2 regions of the Curtobacterium sp. SGAir0471 genome follow, and region 2 is predicted to be linked to the other one. Evidence: predicted binding sites of a transcription regulator. Region 2 holds the regulator's gene; the other holds the start of a gene.
The links. The regulator HspR, encoded in region 2, represses chaperone genes until heat shock. The targets are predictions, from matches to a motif close to AAGTTGAGTCNNNNNGACTCAACTT.
Positions count from the first base shown of each region.

Region 1: the regulator HspR is predicted to act here: its motif matches at 1,711-1,735, upstream of C1N91_RS00140 (Hsp20/alpha crystallin family protein).

Region 1 is NZ_CP027869.1:28,624-32,020, forward strand. It holds gene C1N91_RS00135 (manganese catalase family protein) at 1-783, shown strand, start outside; gene C1N91_RS16500 (hypothetical protein) at 917-1,231, opposite strand; gene C1N91_RS00140 (Hsp20/alpha crystallin family protein) at 1,244-1,687, opposite strand; gene C1N91_RS00145 (MarR family winged helix-turn-helix transcriptional regulator) at 1,814-2,284, opposite strand; gene C1N91_RS00150 (phenolic acid decarboxylase) at 2,348-2,875, shown strand; gene C1N91_RS00155 (alpha/beta hydrolase) at 2,875-3,397, shown strand, end outside.
Region 2 is NZ_CP027869.1:424,924-428,320, forward strand. It holds gene dnaK (molecular chaperone DnaK) at 1-72, shown strand, start outside; gene C1N91_RS16930 (nucleotide exchange factor GrpE) at 75-746, shown strand; gene C1N91_RS02100 (DnaJ C-terminal domain-containing protein) at 771-1,775, shown strand; gene C1N91_RS02105 (heat shock protein transcriptional repressor HspR) at 1,900-2,325, shown strand; gene C1N91_RS02110 (hypothetical protein) at 2,392-3,397, shown strand, end outside.

The DNA of each region.
Region 1 (3,397 bases), 400 kb from region 2:
GGCGAGATCTCCGTCGCGATGCAGTACCAGTTCCAGGCGTGGAACATGCACATGCCGGGCAAGTACCGCGACATGGTCTTCGGCATCGGCGCCGAGGAGATGGGGCACGTCGAGATGCTCGCGACGATGATCGCCCAGCTGCTCGAGAAGAGCCCGCTCGGCATCACCGAGGACGCCGTGCAGGACGACCCGACGGTGGCCGCGATCGTCGGTGGGACGGACGTCCAGCAGGGCATCGTCGCGGGCGCCGGAGCACGTCCGGTGGACAGCGACGGCAATCCCTGGCAGGGCTCCTACATCACCGCGTCGGGCAACCTGCTCGCGGACTTCACCGCGAACGCCAACGCCGAGATGCAGGGGCGCGTGCAGGTCGCACGGCTCTACCACATGACCGACGACCACGGCGTGCGGGACCTGCTGTCGTTCCTGCTCGCGCGCGACACCATGCACCAGAACATGTGGGCGACGGCGGCCGCCGAACTGCGTGAGAAGGGGATCGAGGACTTCCCGGTGCCGAACAACTTCCCGCAGTCGAAGGAGCACACCGAGTTCAGCTACCAGTACCTGAACTTCTCGGACGGGGCGCAGGCGGGCGACGGCCCCTGGGCGAGCGGTCCGTCGTTCGACGGCAAGGGCGAGTACTCGTACCACGACGGCCCGACGTCGGCGGTGCCGATGCCGCCGCCCACGCACCCCGACGTGCGGTTCTACGGCACGACCGAACTGCCGAACGTGGTCGAGAAGACCGCGGGCGCGGTGCAGGACACCCTGAACAAGGAGTGACGGTCGCGCCGATCGTGTGTCGGTGACGGGACGCGACGGCAGACGGGAGGCGACCGCAGACGGAACGCGCCCACGGACGGGAGGCCCGGTGCCGGCTGGCACCGGGCCTCCCGTCCGTCTGATGGTCAGGTCGTCACGTGTCCGCGCCGACCGTCGCGAGTGCTGCCGTGTCGTCGTCGCGCGGCGCGCGCGTCGGCTCGAAGATGTCGGAGTACAGGCGCACCGCGCTCCAGAGCGCGATGCACGCGACCGTCCCGGCCACGGCGGCGACCCAGGGGACGACCGGCACGTCGGTCCACGCCCGCGGGGCGACGACCCAGGTGAGGAAGCTGCCCACGGTGCTGCCACCGGCGCCGAGCAGGGCGGCGGTGCGGCGGTCGAGGCTCGTGGCGACGAGGGCCGCGGTCACGACCACCACGGCGAGGAGTGCGTTGAGGACTGTCGTCACCGGCGCCCCGGACTACTCGGCGGAACCGCTGCCGACCGCCAGCTGCTGCGCACCGCCGCCGGTGGTGACGTCGATCTTGCGCGGCTTCGCGGACTCCTTCACCGGGATCGTCACGCTCAGCACACCGTTGTCGTACGCGGCGCTGATGCGGGCGGTGTCGAGGTGGTCGCCGAGGGTCAGCTGCCGGACGAACGTGCCGGGCTGCCGCTCGCGGGTGAGCCACTGCGAACCCTCCGGAGCACCGAGGGTGCGCTCGGCGCGGATCGTCAGCACGGAACCGTCGACGTCCACGTCGACCGAGCCCGGGTCGATGCCCGGCAGGTCGACGTCGAGGACGTAGTGGTCGCCGGTGCGGTACAGGTCCATCGGCATGGAGCGCGGAGCACCCGCGCCGGCCCCGAGCAGGGAGCCGGCGAGTCGGTCGAGCTCGCGGAACGGGTCGAACTGCATCGTCATCGAGATCAACTCCTTCGTGGTCTTCGTTGAGTCCCCTCGACTCAACTGCAACACGTTTTAGCACTCTCCCCTCAGGAGTGCCAAAAAAGCGCTCGGAGCTCGCTGGGAGCCCGGGGTCGACGGTGGTCAGCGCGCGTCGCGGCGCGTGACCTCACGGTGCAGGTGCTCGAGCGCCGGGAGTGCGGCAGCGAGTGCGGCGCGGTCCTCGGGGGAGAGTCGGTCGAGCGCCGCGACGAGCACGGAGGTCGACGCCTCGTCGTACGCCGTGAGCCGTTCCTCGGCCAGCGCTGTCAGGCGGAGCTCGGTCCGACGCCCGTCCCCGGCCGCCAGGCGTCGTTCGAGCAGACCCGCGGTCTCCATCGCCGACACGAGGTTGCTCACCGTCGAGCGGGCGAGTCCGAGGCGGCTGGCGAGGGTGGAGGGGGTGGTCGTCCCCACCGCCAGTGCACGCATCACCTCGACCTGGGCGTCCGGGATGTCCGGCAGGTCGGCGACCTCGCGCGACGTCCGGAGCAGGGCGCGGCGGAACGGTCCGACGCGGTCGCTCAGCCTGCGCGCGACCTGTGTCGTGCCCTCCGACCCGTCCGTACCCTGCACACACGGCAACCTAGCAGCGAGAAGTGTTTGCAACAAAACAAGTTCGGGAGCAAACTCGAACACATGAGCACGCAAACCACCGTCGAACACCCCGAACCGCCCCAGGACCTCACCGGCATCGTCGGCCACCGGTTCGTCTACACGTACGCCAACGGCTGGCAGTACGAGATGTACGTCAAGAACGCGACGACCATCGACTACCGCATCCACACCGGCCACGTCGGCGGCCGCTGGGTGAAGGACCAGACGGTCGACCTCGTCGCCCTGGCGGCCGGCGTCTACAAGGTGTCGTGGAACGAGCCGACGGGCACCAGCGTCGTCGTCAACGTCATCCCGGAGCAGCGCGTCCTGCACGGCACGATCTTCTTCCCGCGGTGGATCGAGCTCGACGGGTCGAAGACCGTCCTCTTCCAGAACGACCACCTGGACGAGATGCAGCGCTTCCGCGACGAGGGCCCGACCTACCCGATCTACGTCGTGCCCGAGTTCGCGCACATCACCCTGTTCGAGCACGTCGGCGAGGACGACGAGTCCGTGATCGACACCGCTCCCGGCGACCTGCCGGCCGGCTGGGCGGACCTGACGAACTGATGGCCACCGTGCCGCTGCGGGGTGTCGATCCCCGCACCACGCCGACCACGCTCGACCACGAGGGCCGCACGGTCCGCGGCTGGCAGTGGGAGCCGCAGGACGGCGCCGCCGACGACGCTCCCGTCGTGCTGCTCGTGCACGGCTTCAGCAGCACGGCACTCGGCGGACAGCAGCTGTTCGTGCAGACCGCGCGGCACCTGGTCGCACGAGGAGCAGTGGTCCGGAGCCACGACCGACTGGGCCAGGGCGTCAGCGACGGCGAGTTCGCGGACATCACGATCCGCGACGAGGTCGACCAGGTCGTCGCGATGATCCGCGCTGCCGACCGTGGGCAGGGCGTGCACGTCGTCGCGCACAGCCTCGGCGCGGTGGAGTCGGCGCTCGCCGCGGCGCGGGAGCCCTCGCACGTCCGGACGCTCACACTGTGGTCGCCCGCCGGGGTCGTCGTGGACGACATCACGAAGCACGACGAGATCCAGGGGCAGCCGCTCGCGCCGGTCCGGGAGCGCGGGTGGTTCGACT
Region 2 (3,397 bases):
GCGACGCAGGACGACGAGGACATCGTCGACGCCGAGGTCGTGGACGACGAGGACGACAAGGACAAGAAGTAACGATGGCGGACCCCAAGGACAACGTGCCGAACGAGGACGAGCCCCAGGTCGAGGGCGACGCCACCAACGCACAGGAGCCCGAGGACCTCATCGAGGCGGAGGGGCCGGACGTGGAACTCCCCACGGACGGCCCCGCCGCCGGCCCGAGCGCTGACCAGGCGGTGGCCGACGACGCCAGCGACCTCTCCCCGGAGGACCAGGCCCTGCTCGACGACGCCGCCCGCGGGATCGAAGAGGACAAGCTGAGCCAGGCCGACCGCGACCTCGTCGCCGACATGCGCGCCGACATGCTCCGTGCGCAGGCCGAGCTGGTGAACTTCCGGAAGCGCGTCGAGCGCGACCGCGAGGCGAACCGCGACGCCGTCATCGCCGAGGTCGTGCGGGCCCTGCTGCCCGCGCTCGACGACCTCAGCCGCGCCGAGGCCCACGGCGACCTCGCCGAGGGCCCCATGCAGGTCATCGCGCAGAAGATCCGAGGTGGCTTCGGCAAGTTCAAGCTGGAGCAGATCGGTGAGAAGGGCGAGCCCTTCGACCCGAACGTGCACGAGGCGATCGTGCAGCTCCCGACGCCGGGCGCGACCGGCCAGACCGTGGCGGACGTCGTCGAGCCGGGCTACAAGCTCGGCGAGCGCGTCATCCGTGCGGCCAAGGTCGCCGTCGCGGTCCCCGCCTGAGGCACGGGAAGGAGGTAGGGATTCATGGCCAGTCAGGACTGGTTCGACAAGGACTTCTACAAGGTCCTCGGCGTCGACAAGACGGCGAGCGACGCTGAGCTGAAGAAGACCTACCGGAAGCTCGCGCGGCAGTTCCACCCGGACTCCAACCCGGGTGACGCCGCCGCCGAGGCCCGCTTCAAGGAGATCAGCGAGGCGTACTCGGTGCTCTCCGACAAGGAGCAGCGCGCCGAGTACGACCAGGTCCGCGCCATGGGGTCGGGCGCCCGTTTCACCGCGGGCGGCCCGGGCCAGGGCGGCGGGTTCGAGGACGTCTTCGGTGGGATGTTCGGCCAGCAGGGCGGACAGCGCGTCCGCTTCGGCCAGGGCGGACGCGGCGGCGGTGCCGGCGGCTTCGAGGACATCCTCGGCGGGATGTTCGGTGGCGGCCAGGGCTTCGGCCAGTCGTCCGGCGGCTTCCGCGGGTTCGGTGGGCCGACGAAGGGACGCGACGTCACGGCGTCGACGACCCTCGACTTCACCACCGCGATCGCCGGTGACACGGTCAAGCTGTCGCAGGGGAACGGCCGTCCGGTGAACGTCCGCATCCCCGCGGGTGTCGCCGACGGGCAGAAGATCCGCCTGCGCGGCCGGGGCGAGCCGAGCCCGGACGGCGGCGAGGCCGGTGACCTGGTGGTCACCGTCAGCGTCCGCAAGCACCCGGTGTTCGAGCGCGACGGGCAGCACCTCCGCGTGGACGTCCCCGTGACGTTCGCCGAGGCAGCGCTCGGCGCGACGATACAGGTCCCCACCCTCGGCGGCGAGCCCGTCAAGCTCAAGGTCGCACCGGGCACCCCGTCCGGTCGCGTCCTGCGCGTCAAGGGCCGCGGCGTCACGACGAAGAACGGCACGGGCGACCTGCTCGCGACCGTCCAGGTCGCGGTGCCGTCGCACCTGTCGGACAAGCAGCGCGAGGCCGTCGAGGCGCTCCGCGCCGCCCTGCCGGACGAGGACCCGCGCGAGGACCTGCTCGCCAAGGCGCGCGGGTAGGCGGTACCAGCAACAGCACGAGAACCGGTCTGGAGGCCCGGTGCGGCTCCGTCAGGAAGCCGCACCGGGCCTCCAGACTGTTTCCAGGACCACCCGACGACGGAAGGGACGTGACGTGACCGACATGGACGAGGAGTCGCCCGTCTTCGCGATCGCGGTGGCGGCCGAACTCGCGGAGATGCACCCGCAGACGCTGCGGCAGTACGACCGGCTCGGCCTGGTCGTGCCCGGGCGGACCCGCGGCGGTTCCCGCCGCTACTCGATGCGTGACGTCGCGCAGCTGCGCGAGATCGCGCGGCTCGGCAGCGAGGGGGTCTCGCTCGAGGGCATCCGTCGCGTGCTGGAGCTCGAGAACGAGAACCGGGCGCTCCGCGACCGCGTGCGGGAGCTCGAGCGTGCGCTGGCTGACCAGTTGATCAGTCGACCGGGCGCGCGGGTGTTCGCGGCGACGACCACGGGTGCCGCGGTGCCGCTGCGAGCCGGGGTGCGGCCGCAGCGCAACACCGCCGTTGTGCTGTACCGACCAGCCAGAAGGACGACTGACGGCTGACGGAGCCCTTCGTAGCGTGACGAACGACCCGATCGGGTCACCAGTCACGATCTCAGGAGGTACTCCGTGCGTTCCCGTCCATCCGTCGTCACGATCGCCGTCGGCACCGCACTCACCGCCGTCCTCGCCTCGAGCGGCGTCAGCGGTCCGGCGTTCGCGGCGACTGACAGCAGCCCGTCGACCGGGGCGTCGACCGCGCCGTCGACCGAGGCCTCGACGAAGGCGATCTCGATCCGCACCAGCCCGCCCACCGACGTCTCCGTGTCGGTCGGCGCCGAGGGCTTCACCGTCCGGGCGACACCGCACTGCGACCTGGCGCCCGAGTGCAAGAGCTCCATCCGCGTCCTCAGCGCCGGGTTCAGCACCACCGTCGACACCCGGAACGGCGCGCTCGTCCCGTGGCCGACGGGTTGGGCCGAGGGGGAGACGCGCACCGACGGGCTCGTCTTCAGCGCTGCCTGCGACGGCTCCCGCTGCTACACCGAGACGTCCCCCGGGGTCTCGCTCGGGTCGATCACGCGTCCGGTGACGCCGCGGGCGCTCTCCGCCGAGGTCACCGCGCGGGACGACGCTGCCCGGACGGCCCGCGTCGAGGGGACCGCGACCCCGGGAGCGTCGATCCGCGTCGACGGGGCAGAGGTCGCACGGGTCGACTCGTCCGGCCGGTGGAGCCACGAGCTGCGGGACCTCGCGGTCGGCGACAACGTCCGCACCTACCAGCAGTACGTCGACGGCTCGTTCCGGGACGAACGACGGGTGACCGTCCGGATCGAGGAGACCCGACCCGTGTTCACGGGCACGGTGTCGTTCGACGACGACGTCACGCAGCGCGCGCTGGTCGCCGGTGCGGGCGTCCCCGGCGCACGCGTGGTGCTCGTCGACGGCACGTCTACGGTCGGCGAGACGACCGTCGGGGCGGACGGCCGGTGGTCGTTGCGGATCGACGCTCCCGACCGTGGCGGGGTCCGTCGCCTGACCGCGACCCACACGGCTGCGGGACAGGGGCCGGAGACCGTCGGCATCGACGTCGACTACGGCCAGGCCGTCCGCATCACCTCGCCGGGGAACGGAT